DNA from 3 places in the Mesorhizobium yinganensis genome. Region 3 is predicted to be linked to each of the others. Evidence: predicted binding sites of a transcription regulator. Region 3 holds the regulator's gene; each other region holds the start of a gene.

Region 1 (5,056 bases), on a different contig from region 3:
CTGGCGGAACAGCAGCGTCGCGGTGGCCGAGGCCATCAGCGGCAGGGTCAGGCCGGTATAGGTGTCGATCAGGCCGAGATCGACCATCACCTTGTAGGTCGGCATGATGCGCACCTCGACCGGCAGCATCAGCGTGATGAAGATCAGCCAGAAGAAGGTCATGCGCAGCGGGAAGCGGAAGAACACGATCGCATAGGCCGACAGGATGGAGATCACGATCTTGCCGATGGCGATGGCCAGCGCCATCACGGTCGTGTTGAACAGCAGCGTCCACACATTGACGCCGCCGATGCGGCCGATGCCGCCGAACAGCGCCTCGTAGTAATTGTTGAAGAACTCGCCGCCCGGCAGCAGCGGCAAAGGCGGGCGCAGGATGGTCTGCAGCGTGTGGGTCGAGGCGACGAAGGTGTAGTAGATCGGGAAGGCGACGATGACGATGCCGACAATGAGCAGCCCATGCGCGAGATAGCGCGAGGAGCGGCTGAGCCCCAGCATCTCGCCTTCTTCCCGCCGCCCGAGCGCGACGGCGGTTCCCTGCGCCTCCGGCCTGGCGGCGGCGTCAGTCATAGTGCACCTTCTTCTCCACATAGCGGAACTGGATGGCAGTCAGCGCGATCACGATGACCATCAGGATCACGCTCTGCGCCGCCGAATCGCCGAGCAGCAGGTTCAGTGCGCCGTCGCTGTAAACTTTGTAGACCAGCGTCTCGGTGGCCTTGCCGGGGCCGCCGCCGGTGACGGCGTGGATGATGCCGAATGTGTCGAAGAAGGCGTAGGTGGTGTTGATCACCAGCAGGAAGAAGGTCGTCGGCGCAAGCAGCGGGAAGACGATCGTCCAGAACCGCTTGTTCTCGCCGGCGCCGTCGATCGCTGCCGCCTCGATGAGGGATTTCGGGATCGCCTGCAGGCCGGCGACGAAGAACAGGAAGTTATAGCTGATCTGCTTCCAGGCGGCGGCCGTGACGATCAGGATCATCGCCTGGTTGCCGTTGAGCAGCGGGTCCCATGGGATGCCCAGCCAACGCAGGCCGACCGCCAGGCTGCCGATCGACGGATTGAACAGGAACAGCCAGAGCATGCCGGCAATCGCCGGAGCTACCGCGTAGGGCCAGATCATCAGCGTGCGGTAGAAGCCGCGGCCCTTGATCACCTTGTCGACCATGACCGCCAGCAGCAGCGCCACGGACATGGCGACGAAGGCGGTCGACACCGAGAAGATCACGGTCACCTTCAGCGAGTTGAGATAGTTCGGGTCGGCAAGCACCTTTTCGAAATTGGCGAACCAGACGAATTTCGAGCGCAGCCCGAACGGGTCCTCGCGCAGCATCGACTGCTGCAGTGCCTGGCCGGCCGGCCAGTAGAAGAAGACAAGCGTGATGGCGAGCTGCGGCGCCAGCAGCAGGTAGGGCAGGAATTTGTTGGGGAAGGTTACGCGCGGGGTCATGAAGAACTATCCCGCAGCCGCGCGCAATCACCCCCCTCTGTCCTGCCGGACATCTTCCCCTCAAGGGGGGAGATCGACAGCATCAATGGGGTGCGAACCAGACCGTTTGTGATGTGCGAAAGCCTTCGCGCCAGCCAATCTCCCCCCTTGAGAGGGAGATGTCCGGCAGGACAGAGGGGGGCGATTTCGCTCACGCTCCCAGGCTCAGGGTGCTCAATTCCCCAGCGCTTCCTTGATCGCCGCGTTGCCGCGCGACACGGCGTTGTCGAGCGCTTGCTGGGCGGTCTGTTCGCCGGCCAGCATCTTCTCGTATTCCTCGTTCATGATGTCGCGGACCTGCGGCAGGTTGGCGAGACGCACGCCCTTGGAATTCTCGGTCGGGGCCTTGCCAAGCATCTGCTTGATCGGGATCTCGCGGGCGGGGTTCTTGTCGTAAAAACCGTCGGCCTTGGTCTTCTCATAGGCGGCCATGGTCACCGGCAGATAACCCGACACCTGGTGCAGGCGGGCCTGGATTTCGGTCTGCGACAGGAAGTTGAAGAACGCCGCGACGCCCTTGTACTCCTCGTCCGACTTGCCGGCGAACACCCACAGCGAGGCGCCGCCGGGGATCGTGTTCTGCGATTCGGTGTCGTAGGGCAGCGAGCCGGTGCCAAAATTCATGCCCGACTTCACCACGTCGCCGAGACCGCCCGACGATTCGGTGAAGATGCCGCATTCGCCGGCGAGGAAGATCTGCTTGGCCTCGGAGGTGCGGCCGCCATATTTGAAGGTGCCGTCCTTGGCGAGGTCGGCCAGCGCCTGGAAATGCTTCACGAAGGGTTCCGCGTTGATCTTCAGTTCAACGTCGAGCGAGGCGATGCCGTTCTCGTTGGTGCCCCACTGGTAGTTGTTCCAGGCGGCGAAGTTTTCGGTGTGGATCCAGGTCAGCCAGGTTGAGGTGAGGCCGCAGGGGGCAGCGCCGCTCGACTTGATCTTCTTGGCGGCGTCCCAGACCTCGTTCCAGGTCTTGGGCGGGTTGTCGACGTCGAGGCCGGCCTTCGCGAAAATGTCCTTGTTGTAATAGAGGATCGGCGAGGACGAATTGTAGGGGAAGGACAGCATGGTGCCGTCCGGCTTCGAATAATAGGAGACGATGCCGGGCAGGTACTGGCTCTTGTCGAACGGCGTGCCGCCCATCGACAGGATCTCTGCGACCGGCTTGATGGCGCCTTCGGCGGCCATCATCGTGCCGGTGCCGGCGTCGAACACCTGCATGATCGCCGGCGGCTGCTTGGCGCGGAAGGCGGCGATGCCGGCGTTCAGCGTCTCGGGATAGGTGCCCTTGAACACCGGCACGATCTTGTAGTCGCTCTGGCTCTCATTGAATTCCTTGGAAAGCGTTTCCACGACCTCGTTGTTGGCGCCGGTCATGGCGTGCCACCAGGAGATCTCGGTCACAGCGAAGGACGAGGTGGTGGAAAGCAATGTGAAGGCGAGGCCGAATCCGGCCGCCAAGCCGCTGAATTTCATCGTGTTCACTCCCAATTTTCGTTGGCGAAGGTTTGAGGTTCGCAAACGGCAGTATCGACTGATTGTGACAGCCGGACAACGGTTTTTTCGCCATCCGTTTGCCGACTAATTGTTTAGATCCGCCGGGGTGGACTTTGGAAGAACCGTGCCTAAAAACCCGGCACACTTCGTCGTTGCCACGCTGCGGAGAACCGCCCTGGCCATTGCATGGAAACTCCCGTTCGGGAGGGTGGGAAGCGGGGCACGCGGCCGAGCCTCTCAAAGTTTTTGTACGTGGCGCGAACCGCGCGCCCCGCCGGCGTGCTTGCCCGACCGCTGATACCGCCCACTCGATCCGGGGCGCGTCGTCGCGATCTGGGGCCCGGGCGTAAAGGCTCTCGCCAGGCCACGCACCGTTACGCGGCCATCCCGGCACCGTCGCTCTCCCCTGATACCCGGTGCGCACCAGGTTTCCCGCGAGAGCGATGCGGGTGAGTATAAGGGAGGCGGAAAAAGCGGGGACGGAAAGCGATCGGAAGAATTTCCGGTAATAACGATATCAAAGGCTTGTACGAGATTCGCAAAAAATCGGCCGATTCCATCCCCTTTTCTGGGCGTATGGCGCAGATAACTATCCACAGACCTTAATTGGCGCGACCAGTTATCCGCGCCGGGGCATCGGCCTCACCCCGTCTCCAAATCGCCGGGCTGCGGCGGGGCGATCGGCGTGAACAGGGCGCGGTCGGGCTTGATGTCGAGCAGGGGCGTGCCGTCGAGGCAGTCCAGGCCGCGCACCAGCACGACGCCGTTTTCCACGCCGACCAGCGTGGCGATCGACGTGCCGATCGGATTGGGCCGCGCCGGCGAGCGCAATGAAAACGTGCCGCGCGCGCTGCCGTCATTGGCCGGGCTCTGCAAAACCAGGTCGCGGCGCGACAGGTGCAGCCAGTACAGCACCTCCAGCCGTTCGAACTGTTCGACACTGTCGAGCGCCTGCCACCACGGCTCGAATATCTCGATCCGGCAGACTGGACCGTCGGCACGACCCTGGCGCGGCGTCATCATGCGCGAGGTCCAGGGTGTGCGGATCAGGCCGATGAACACCAGCCCGGCGTCGGTCGCCGGCGGCGGATCGACCGCGACCTCGCCGTACCGGATCTCGTTCTCGCGGACCATGCGGCGGCTCAGTCGACAGCCACCATCACATCCGACGCCTTGACCACGGCATGGGCCTGCTTGCCCACTTCGAGGCCCAGATCGTCCACGGCGGCATTGGTGATCGACGCGGTCACCACCGTCCCGCCGACATCGATGCGCACATGCGCGGTGGTGGCGCCTTTGGTGACTTCGACGACCTTGCCTTTGAGGATGTTACGGGCGCTGATCTTCATGGTTTTCACTCCTTGGACGATTGTGCATGCGCCGGCAGGGCGCCCGCGCGTTGTATCATGGCGGCGCGTTTGGATGTTCGCAAAATGTCGGATCTGCTGCAGAATTTGTTGTCTCCAAGCCCGCCGTCGGTTGCGCCGGGCCTAGCAGTTATGTTTGATTGAATATATCGATCACGCAGGCCGGTCGCGGAACGCGGCGGCGTCAACAGGGAGTTTGGTCTATGGCACGGATGGGCATGCGGCTTCTGGCGGCCGCCGGGGTTTCGGCGATGGTTCTGGCGGCGCCGGCCGCCTTGGCGGCGGAGAGCCTGACGGTGTTCGCCGCCGCCAGCCTCAAGAACGCGCTCGACAACGTCAACACCGCCTGCGAAGCCGATGTCGGCGAGAAGGCGACGATCTCCTATGCCGCGAGTTCGGCGCTCGCCAAGCAGATCGAGGAGGGCGCGCCGGCCGACGTGTTCATCTCGGCGGACCTCGCCTGGATGAAATACCTTTCCGACAAGAAGCTGACCAAGCCGGATACCGAAGTGCGCCTGCTCGGCAATCGAATCGTGCTGGTCGCGCCGGCCGATTCCGCCGCAGCCACCGAGATCGCGCCGAATTTCGACCTCGCGAAACTGGTCGGCGACGGAAAGCTCGCCATGGCCAATGTCGATTCGGTGCCGGCCGGCAAATACGGCAAGGCGGCGCTTGAAAAGCTCGGCGTCTGGGGTTCGGTCGAGGGCAAGGT
Region 2 (5,056 bases), on a different contig from region 3:
TCCGAACGAAACTGTGCCGCGCGGGAGCGGTCGTTTGTTGTTTTGGCTATACGCCGGCCATTCTTGCCGTGCCGAACGAAACGCCTCTGCCCCTTGATTTTTAGGCGCATAGCATCGATATCCGGCCCGACTCCGATGAATTCTGGAAATGTGGGAAATGACGATGAGCGATCAGGCGAAGGACGAGCGCGTGCCTGAAGAAAACCCGGCAGCGGGCGAGGCGGCGGCGACCGGCGAGGGCGGCGACTACGAGGCGTTGGTCAAGCTTCTCAAGGAGAACGAGGAACTCAAGGACCGCGCCCTGCGGACGGTCGCGGAAATGGAGAATCTTCGTCGCCGCACGGCCCGCGAGATCCAGGACGCGCGCGCCTATGCCGTGGCCAATTTCGCCCGCGACATGCTGTCGGTCTCCGACAATCTGCGCCGGGCGTTGGAAGCCATTCCAGCGGAAGTGCGGGCGGCCGCCGATGCCGGTCTATCCGCGCTCGTCGAAGGCGTTGAGATGACCGAGCGTTCGATGCTGTCGACCCTGGAACGCCATGGTGTGAAGAAACTCGACCCCGAGGGTGAAAAGTTCGATCCGCATTTCCACCAGGCCATGTTCGAGGTGCCGAACCCGCAAGTTCCCGCCAACACGGTGGTGCAGGTGGTCCAGCCCGGCTATTCGATCGGCGAGCGCGTCCTGCGTCCCGCGATGGTCGGCGTCGCCAAGGGCGGCCCGAAGCACCAGGCGGCGAATGACGCTCCGGCGGAACCGGGGCCCGTGAGCGGAGAGGCCGAGAGGGATGCTTGAATACGGCAGTAGGCAATAGGCAGTCGGCAGTCGGAAAATAGAGCTTGCTCCCGGCTGCCAGCGGCCCGATCCTGCCTACTGCCTACTGCCTACTGCCTACTGCCTACTGCCTACTGCCAACTGCCCTGATGGCCCGGATCCAAATGAATCCGCTGCTGCTCCTGGACTATGCCGGTGTCGCGGTGTTCGCGGCGACGGGAGCCCTTGCCGCGTCGCGAAAGCAGCTCGACATCGTCGGGTTCATCTTCCTCGCAGCCATAACCGGCATTGGGGGTGGGACGCTTCGCGACGTCATCCTCAACATCCCCGTCTTCTGGATCGGCGATACCGTCTACGTGCTGATCTGCGCGGTCGTGGCGGCATTCGTCTTCTTCACCGCGCATCTGGTCGCCTCGCGCTGGAAATGGCTGCTGTGGCTGGACGCGGTCGGGCTGGCCGCCTTCGCGGCGATGGGCGCCGCCAAGGGAATGACCATCACCGGCTCGCCGGTCGTGGCCATCATCACCGGCATGCTGACGGCCACCTTCGGCGGCATATTGCGGGACATCGTTGCGCAGGAAGCGTCGGTGCTGCTGCGGCCGGAAGTATACATCACGGCGGCCGGCGCGGGGGCGGCAGCCTATGTCGTGGCGGACGCGCTGCTCGCGGCTCCCGGTGCGTCTGCCATCATCGCTTTTGTCATCGGGCTCTTCGTGCGCGGCGGCGCATTGTGGTTCGGCTGGACGCTCGAGCCTTACAAAGGCCGTCCCGGCAGGCGGCCGGACGATATTCCATAGGGGTCCTCTGCACCCCGGGGGACCAGCTTATCTGTCGTCGCGGATCGCTCTCCTCGTCGGGGCCTGCAGACGGATGGCGCATTTCAGCCGGTGGATGAGTTCGGCGTCGGAGATGGCGTCGACGCGGACGAGGATGGCCGGCCAGCCTTTGTAGTGGTCGGTCTCGAAATAAATGTCGGGCGCTGTTTCCATCAGCGCCGCCTTTTCCTCCCGCGGGCACATGATGACCAGCGTCATCGGGTCCTTGACCCGCGTCAGCAATTTCTTGCCGATCTTCAGCGACGGCGTGCCGTAGGAGGTGCTCTCGGTCACATCCGGCAGCAACAGCATTGCCTCGCGCACCCGTTCGACGGCCGGCGCAAAGGCTTCGGCGGTTTCAGGCGGCGAGGCGGCCGGCATCCCCGGAATAGTAGCTGATGTAGCGCTGCTTGATTTCCTTGACCGGCAGAATCATGAACACGTCCACCGTCTCGAAATCATGGTCGACGACGCAGCCGTCGCCGATGCGCGCGCCAAGGCGCAGGTAGCCCTTGATCAGCGGCGGCATCCGCAGGAACGCGGACTTTGCGTTGATCGCCTCGCAGGGAACCAGATCCATGGGGTGGCAGCGGCCGGGTAGCGCGGACACGTCGTAGCCGGGCTCGGCGCGGAAATTGTGTGTGAGGAAGGAGAGCGCCTCGGCGTGTGCTGCCGGGACCGTGCCATGGAACGAGGCGCAACCCGCCATCACGTCGATGTCGTGATGCAGCACATACGCCCAGATGCCCTGCCACAGGGTCTCGATGGTGCGCTTCGAGCGGTATTGCGGCAGCACGCAGGAGCGTCCGAGTTCGAGGAAACGTTTGCCCGGATGCCGCTGGATCAGCGAGCCGAGGTCGAATTCGTCTTCCGAGTAGAAGCCGCCGGCTAGGGCCGCGCCCTCCTGATTGAGCAACCGGTACGTGCCGATGATGCGGTTGTGCTCGGGGCCGGGCAATGCGTGGTCGAACACCAGTATGTGGTCGCAGCAGGCGTCGAAACGGTCCGCGTCGCGGCGGTCAAGCGCCTCCAGCCGGTTGGATTTGGCGCCAAGTTCCTCGTAGAAGACGCGGTAGCGGACCTCTTGCGCGGCGGCGATCTCCGAGTCGTTGCGGGCAAGCCTGGCTTCGAGCGAACCGATGCGTCCGAGCGTCTTGTGAGCAATGCCGAGCCCCGGCTCGACGCCGGGGATCAGGCCGACTTTCGCCTCGATGGGGACTTCGGCCGATGGAACCACTGTTTGCACGGGTGATCCTCCTTCGTGCAGCCGAGCATGGGAGAACATTACAAGCCGAGTGCAACAGTCGTATGAAACTACCGTGACGGAAGCCGGCGCTCAAGCCCATCCCCCGATAAAGCCTTGCCGAACTTAGCGTGAACGGCGGGAGAGGCCGCCTCGAACCGGATGCGCTGCCGGCAAGTCAGGCCAGGCGCTCCTCGACGGCGTGGACGAGCGCATCGGGGTCGAGCGGCTTGGTGACGAAGCCGCTGGCCCCGTGCGCGAGAACGTCGTGGCGGGTCTTCTCCTGGCTGTCGGCGGACAGAACCATGATCGGCACCGGCGGCAGATCGTTCTCCTCCTCGTGACGACGGATCAGCGCGATGGCCTCCAGCCCGTCCATGACGGGCATATGCAGGTCCATCAGCACCACGTCGTGCCGTTCCTTGCGCGGCCCGATCACGGCCTCGACCGCGGCCTTGCCGTTGTTGACCACCTCGACACGATGCCCTGCCTTCTGCAGCGTGGTGCGCGCCAGCAGCGCGTTGATCTCGTTATCCTCCGCGAGCAGGACCGAAAGCCCCGCCACCCGCGCGCTGCGGCCCCTGGATGCCGCGCGGGGAGCGGGCAGGGCGGTGATTGCCGCGCTTGCCGCGCCGGAAAGCAGCACGCGCAGCAGCGTCTCGCCGCGCACCGGCCTGGCCAGGAAGGTGACGTAGCCGCTGGCGCGGAAATCGCCGAGCGCCCCCCGGTCGGTCGGCGCGATCAGCGTGATCGCCTGGCTGCCGGAGAAGCCGGCCTGCTTCAGGCGCTTCAGCACCCTTCCGTCCGGCGCCTCGATCGAGGCGTCGATGAGCAATGCGTCGCAAGGTCCGGAGAGCTCCACCGCCTGCTCCAGCGAATAGGCGACGTCGACGGTCCCGCCATGGGCACGGATCGTGCGCGCGATGGCGTCACATTCGACCTCGTTCTTCGACAGGATGATCGAGCGATGGCCCTCGAGCACGGCGCCGCGCGCAAGGCTGGAGCCGCTGGCGTCCAGGGCAGGGATGTCGAAGGCGAATTCGGAGCCAAGGCCGAGGTCGCTGGCGACCGAGATGGTGCCGCCCAGCGCCTCGACGATGCGGCGCGAGATGGCGAGACCGAGGCCGGCTCCGCCATGCGCCCGGGTCGAACTGCCGTCGGCCTGCTCGAATTCCTGGAAGATGCGTTCCATGTCGTCCTTGCGCAGGCCGGGACCGGTGTCGGCCACCGCGAAGCGCACGAGATCCATGTCTCCCGTCCCCGGCTTCAGCCCCACGGTGACCAGCACGCCGCCTGTATCGGTGAACTTGATGGCGTTGCCGATCAGGTTGAGCAGCACCTGGCGGACACGGCCGGGATCGGCGGTGATGCTGTGCGGCACGTTGGGCGCGACGTAGCAGCCGAGGCCGATGCCCTTGCCGTAGGCGCGCGCCGCCAGCAGTTCCACCACGCTCTCGACCAGTTCGCGCGGCGAGATCGGCTGCGGCTCCGGCACGAAGCGGCCGGCTTCGATCTTGGAGAAGTCGAGCAGGTCCTCGATCAGCGCCAACAACGCGCTGGCCGAGGTGGAGACGGCGCTGACATAGGTCTTCTGTTCCGCCGAAAGGCTGGTGTCGGCGAGAAGTTTCGCCATGCCCATGATGCCGTTCATCGGCGTGCGGATCTCGTGGCTGACGGTCGCCAGGAAACGCGACTTCGCCACGCTCGCATACTCCGCGCGCTCGCGGGCGCCGATCAGCGCGGTCTCGGCGCGCTTGCGGGCGGTGATGTCGCGGGCGATGGCGCGGTGCGAGACCGCCTTGCTGGCGAGATCGCGCACCGAAAGCTCGATCCACGAGAACCAACGGGTGCCGGCCGGCGTATGCACGGCGACGTCGGTGGAACTGAGGCACTCGCCGTCGGCGAAGGCCGCGTCCGGGACGACGCCGACCTCGATGCCGAGATCGGCGAGCCGCATCCCGATCAGGCCGTCCAGCGGCCGGCCGACGAGGTCGGCGAACACCCTGTTGGCGTAGACGATGCGCCCTTCGCGGTCGCGATGGATGACGAGGTCGCCGAGCGCGTCGATGAGGCCGAGGAAATGTTCCTCGCTCTCGTGCAGTTCCCACATGCGGTCGGCAAGCGCCTCGACGCGGGCGGCGGGCGCTTCGGCGCCTGCGTCCTCGCTGGCGATGCGCTCTTTGACGGTGAGGCTGCGATACAGGAACAGGATGCCGATCAGCCCGG
Region 3 (5,056 bases):
TCGGGCCGCTTGAAATCGGATATCGCAGCGCCTTCCCGCAGGAACTCCGGATTGGACACGACGGCGAAATCGGCGTCCGGATTGGTCTCGCGGATGATGCGCTCGACCTCGTCGCCGGTGCCGACCGGAACCGTCGACTTGGTGACGATGACGGTGAAGCCGCGCAGGGCGCCGGCGATCTGCCGGGCCGCCGCATAGACATGGCTCAGGTCCGCATGGCCGTCGCCGCGGCGCGACGGGGTGCCGACCGCCATGAACACCACGTCGGCATCGGCGATGGCTTCCTTGAGATCCGTCTCAAAGCTGAGCCGCCCGGCCCGGAGATTGGTGGAGACCAGTTCGCCAAGGCCCGGCTCGTAGATCGGGATTTTTCCACCGCGCAAAGCTTCGATCTTGCCGGCATCGCTGTCGATGCAGACGACCTGGTGTCCGAAATCGGCGAAACAGGCCGCCGAGACCAGCCCGACATAACCGGCGCCAACCATCAATACGCGCATAGTCTACCTTCTCTTGGATAAGGGCGCGTTTTTGCTGGAAAACGCGCCGGCGCGAGGTCCTTTGCGGCGGCATCCCTACGCCGGATCGACGCACCGGCCAACAGAAACATTTGCCGCGTAATTTCCCATGCGAATGCGACAGAGGAATAAACGTCGCGGCCGAAAGAGGTACGGGTCAAATGTCGGACATCGATGCGTCAGTCCCGCCCGTCCAGATGGCGGATGTCACGCAGCTTCGGGAAGAGCCAGGCCCACAGGCCCGCGACCGCGATGGCACCGACACCGCCGAAGACGACGGCGGGAACCGTGCCAATGATGGCAGCCATGGTGCCGGCCCGGAACTCGCCGAGTTCGTTGGACGCACCGACGAACACCATGTTCACGGCATTCACACGGCCGCGCAACTCGTCCGGCGTCCATAGCTGGATCAGCGTCTCGCGCACATAGACGCTGACCATGTCGGTGGCGCCGAGCATGGCGAGCGCGAAGATCGACAGCCAGACAATGGTCGAGACGCCGAACACGATGGTGAAGACGCCGAACAGGCCGACGAAGACCAGCATGATGACGCCGGCGTGGTCGCGCAGCGGATGGCCGGCGAGCCACACCGCGACCAGCAATGCACCAATGCCCGGACCGGCACGCAGCAGGCCAAGGCCCCAGGGGCCGAGTTCGAGAATGTCGCGCGCGTAGACGGGCAGGAGCGCCACGGCACCCGAGAGCAGGACCGCGAAGAGGTCGAGCGAGATGGCACCGAGGACCACCTTTTCCCCCCAGATATAGCGGAAACCTGCAAAGAGCGTATCGATCGAAGGGCGCTCCGTGCCGGTTCGCTGTGCCGGCTTGGGAATGCTGAAGATGAGCACGGCTGACGCCAGCATCAGCAATGTCGCAACGCCATAGGCCGCTTCGGCGGAGACGCCGTAGAGCAGGCCGCCGGCGACAGGGCCGACGATGGTCGCGGTCTGCCATGCCGAGGAATTCCAGGCTACGGCATTGGCGAAATCTTTGGGCGGCACGAGATTGGCCACCAGCGAGGCAGCAGCAGGACCGAAGAAAGCCCGTGCTATGCCGAACACGGCAAGCACCGCGAACACAGGCACGACACTCGTCAACCCGCGCAGCGAAAGCAGAAGCAGCGCCAGCGCGCAGAGAGCCTCCAGCCCCGCCGCGAGCCCCATGATCAGGCGGCGGCCGAAACGGTCGGCGATCGCCCCGGTGATCAGCACCAGCAGCAGCGAGGGGATGAACTGGATAATGCCGACAAGGCCGAGATCGAACGGATCGCGCGTCAGGTCGTAGACCTGCCAGCCAACCGCGACGGACACGATCTGGGTCGAGAACGTCGCCAGGAAACGCGCCGCCCAGAAGGCGAGGAACGGCCGGTGCCGGAAGGCAGCATAACGCTGGCTTGCGGCGGTCGCGGTGTTGGAAGACATCGGGCTCGAAATACGAGAGAAGAAACCACGCCGTCTTTAGCGCGGTTCGCCGCCTTTAGCGCCCCCAATTCACAGCTGGACCAAGAATAATTGCGAAAGTCGCGTCGCCATTGCGCCTTTGGCCCTAGCTCTCGGCCTTGAATGTCTCCGCTTCCTTGCGGATCTTTTCCCAGTCGTTACCGTGGCGCTTCAGAAGTTCGCGCGCCTGTCGAGGCGAGAGGTCGGTCGTCTCCGCCAGATGCTGAACTTCGAGTTCCTGACCGGCTGCGAGTTGGCCGCCTTGCTTCACTTTCCTAGCCATGAGTTCTGCCTCCGTTGGCCGGTTCAACGCACGGGCGGCGAAAAGGTCGCATGGCTTTTTCTGCTGATTGGAAAGCGCCGGCACGGACCGCCAACATTCCCGGAACCTCTCCGCATACATGCGAGTTTCCACCGCAACGAATGGAGGTTTTCGATGTTCAAATGGCTTGTACGGCTTGGGCTGGCAGTGGTGGCGACCCGGCTCGCCGCGAAATACATGACACCTGACGTTGAAGCCGAACCCGTTCCGCCAAATCCATCTCGCACCGGGCCGAGGAAACGGAGGGCCACCAAATGACACGCTTGGGTTTGGCAACGGCCGCGCTGGCCGGCTATGTGGCCTACAGGATCGGCCGGCGACTGGTCGCGGAAAATAGCGGAGCGCGCGTAACGAGCGCCAGGATGTCGCGAGGGCGCAAAATCCATCGCGCTCCGCCTGAACATATTGGAGTGGACGTCAGCGCAAGGACTGTCGAAGCGTAGCAGTCCATATTTCGCCTGAAAAGCCGGGCGTTCAGTGTTCCGTCAGCGCTTCGTTGAGCAGGTCGAGGTCGACATAGAAATAGCGCACCAGGCAGCGCTGGACCTCTTCGGTATCGAAGCCGTGGCTCCTGAGATAAGAAACCGATTCATGGATGGCGCGACGGTCGACCAGCTTGGTCTTGCGGTCGTCCTGGGCGTCCATGAGGGCGTCCATCTCGGCGATGTTCCGATCCTTGGACAGGATTTCCATATGGTTTCCCGCAGGCTTCATGCCTGCCAGAGTGGCGCATTAAGGATAACAAAAAGCTAACGCCCGCGGGACAGCAGGCTCGGGCATTTCAATGGTGGGAAACGGAGGGTATTGCCCAAAGACGGCGCTCGCCGCGACGACGCGGCGGGACGACGATCATTCATCGCTGATGGCGTAGCCCGCGCCGCGCACGGTGCGGATGACGTCGGGCAGGCGGTTGGTGTTGACCGCCTTGCGCAGCCGGCCGACATGCACGTCGACGGTACGCTCGTCGATATAGATCGTCTCGCCCCAGACATTGTCGAGCAGTTGCCCGCGCGAGAACACGCGGCCGGGATGGCGCATCATGAATTCCAGCAGCCGGAACTCGGTCGGGCCGAGCTTGATCTCGCTCTTCTTGCGGTAGACGCGGTGCGACTCGCGGTCGAGCACGATATCGCCGACCTTGAGCACCGACGAAAGCACTTCCGGCTTGGCGCGGCGCAGCAGCGCTTTTACACGCGCCACGAATTCGGGGGTCGAAAACGGTTTGACCAGATAGTCGTCGGCGCCGGTGGCCAGCCCGCGCACCCGATCGCTTTCCTCGCCGCGCGCCGTCAGCATGATGATCGGCAGGCGCTCGGTTTCCGGGCGCATCCTCAGCCGCCGGCACAGTTCGATGCCGGAAACCGCCGGCAGCATCCAGTCCAGCACCAGAAGGTCCGGCACATTCTCCTGCAGCCGGATCTCGGCCTCGTCGCCGCGCATGACGACCTCGACCTGATAGCCCTCGGACTCAAGATTGTAGCGGAGGAGGACGCCCAACGGCTCCTCGTCCTCGACCACCATGACCTTCGGTGCGATCATCGCGCCTGCCTTTATTCGGCGAGGACGGTCGTCGCCGTCTCGTCGAGTTTCGGACGGTTCGCCGGAAGCTGCGAACCGGTCAGCACATAATAGGCGTTTTCCGCGATGTTGGTCACGTGGTCGCCGATACGCTCCAGGTTCTTGGCACAGAACAGCAGATGCGTGCAGGTGGTGATGTTGCGCGGATCCTCCATCATGTAGGTCAGGAGTTCGCGAAACACCGAGGTGTATTTGAGGTCGATCTTCTCGTCCTCGGCGCGCAGCCGGTCGAGTTCGGCGGGCTCGCGCCCGGTATAGGCGTCGACGACGCCGCTGATCTGGGCAAGGACCATCGTCGCCATGTCGTCGATGCCGTGGGACAAGCCACGCGGCGTCGTCCCCTCACCGATCGCGCCGACGCGCTTGGCGACGTTCTTGGCAAGATCGCCGATCCGCTCCAAATCGCCCGCCATGCGGATGGCGCCGAGCACGGCGCGCAGGTCCTGGGCCATCGGCTGCCGCTTGGCGATCAGCGTGATGGCGCGGTCGTCCAGCTCACGCTGCTTGGCGTCCATGATGGCGTCATCGGAGATGATCCGCTGCGCCGCCGCGGCGTCGGTGTGTAGAAGCGCCCGGATGGAGGCGCCGACCATCGACGTCGACAGGTCCGCCATGTCGCGGATCAGTTGGTCGATCTGTTTCAGGTCCTGATCGAAGGACGCAACGGTGTGTTCGCGCATTCTGGTGTTCCTCGGGCCGGGATCAGCCGAAGCGGCCGGTAATGTAGTCCTGGGTGCGCTTGTCATCGGGGTTGGTGAACATCTTGTCCGTCGCCCCTTCCTCGACCAGGTAGCCCAGATGGAACATCGCCGTGCGCTGCGACACGCGGGCGGCCTGCTGCATCGAATGGGTGACGATGACGATGGTGTAGTTGGCCCGCAACTCGTCGATCAGCTCTTCCACCTTGGCGGTGGCGATCGGGTCGAGCGCCGAGCACGGCTCGTCCATCAGGATGACCTCGGGCGACACCGCGATGGCGCGGGCGATGCAGAGACGCTGCTGCTGGCCGCCGGAAAGCCCGGTTCCCGGCTCGTTGACGCGGTCCTTGACCTCGTTCCAGAGCGCGGCTTTCTTCAGGCTCGACTCGACGATCTGGTCCAGGTCGGCCTTGCTCTTCGCGAGCCCGTGGATCTTCGGGCCGTAGGCGACGTTTTCGTAGATCGACTTCGGGAACGGATTGGGTTTCTGGAACACCATGCCGA

The links. The regulator PhoB, encoded in region 3, activates phosphate uptake and scavenging genes when phosphate is short. The targets are predictions, from matches to a motif close to TGTCATNNANCTGTCAT.
Region 1: the regulator PhoB is predicted to act here: its motif matches at 3,021-3,037, upstream of ugpB (sn-glycerol-3-phosphate ABC transporter substrate-binding protein UgpB).
Region 2: the regulator PhoB is predicted to act here: its motif matches at 2,885-2,901, upstream of olsB (l-ornithine N(alpha)-acyltransferase).

What each region holds. Positions count from the first base shown of each region.
Region 1 is NZ_JBEBMH010000001.1:458,991-464,046, forward strand. Features, by position in the region: gene ugpE (sn-glycerol-3-phosphate ABC transporter permease UgpE) at 1-495, opposite strand, end outside; gene ugpA (sn-glycerol-3-phosphate ABC transporter permease UgpA) at 560-1,444, opposite strand; gene ugpB (sn-glycerol-3-phosphate ABC transporter substrate-binding protein UgpB) at 1,658-2,956, opposite strand; gene tsaA (tRNA (N6-threonylcarbamoyladenosine(37)-N6)-methyltransferase TrmO) at 3,620-4,111, opposite strand; gene ABMA59_RS02195 (TOBE domain-containing protein) at 4,120-4,326, opposite strand; gene modA (molybdate ABC transporter substrate-binding protein) at 4,548-5,056, shown strand, end outside.
Region 2 is NZ_JBEBMH010000004.1:323,043-328,098, reverse strand. Features, by position in the region: gene grpE (nucleotide exchange factor GrpE) at 164-793, shown strand; gene ABMA59_RS11595 (trimeric intracellular cation channel family protein) at 937-1,569, shown strand; gene ABMA59_RS11590 (MmcQ/YjbR family DNA-binding protein) at 1,597-1,968, opposite strand; gene olsB (l-ornithine N(alpha)-acyltransferase) at 1,946-2,833, opposite strand; gene ABMA59_RS11580 (PAS domain-containing hybrid sensor histidine kinase/response regulator) at 3,009-5,056, opposite strand, start outside.
Region 3 is NZ_JBEBMH010000007.1:113,382-118,437, reverse strand. Features, by position in the region: gene ABMA59_RS15495 (UDP-glucose dehydrogenase family protein) at 1-497, opposite strand, end outside; gene ABMA59_RS15490 (MFS transporter) at 695-1,936, opposite strand; gene ABMA59_RS15485 (hypothetical protein) at 2,061-2,237, opposite strand; gene ABMA59_RS15480 (hypothetical protein) at 2,751-2,969, opposite strand; gene phoB (phosphate regulon transcriptional regulator PhoB) at 3,126-3,815, opposite strand; gene phoU (phosphate signaling complex protein PhoU) at 3,827-4,534, opposite strand; gene pstB (phosphate ABC transporter ATP-binding protein PstB) at 4,557-5,056, opposite strand, start outside.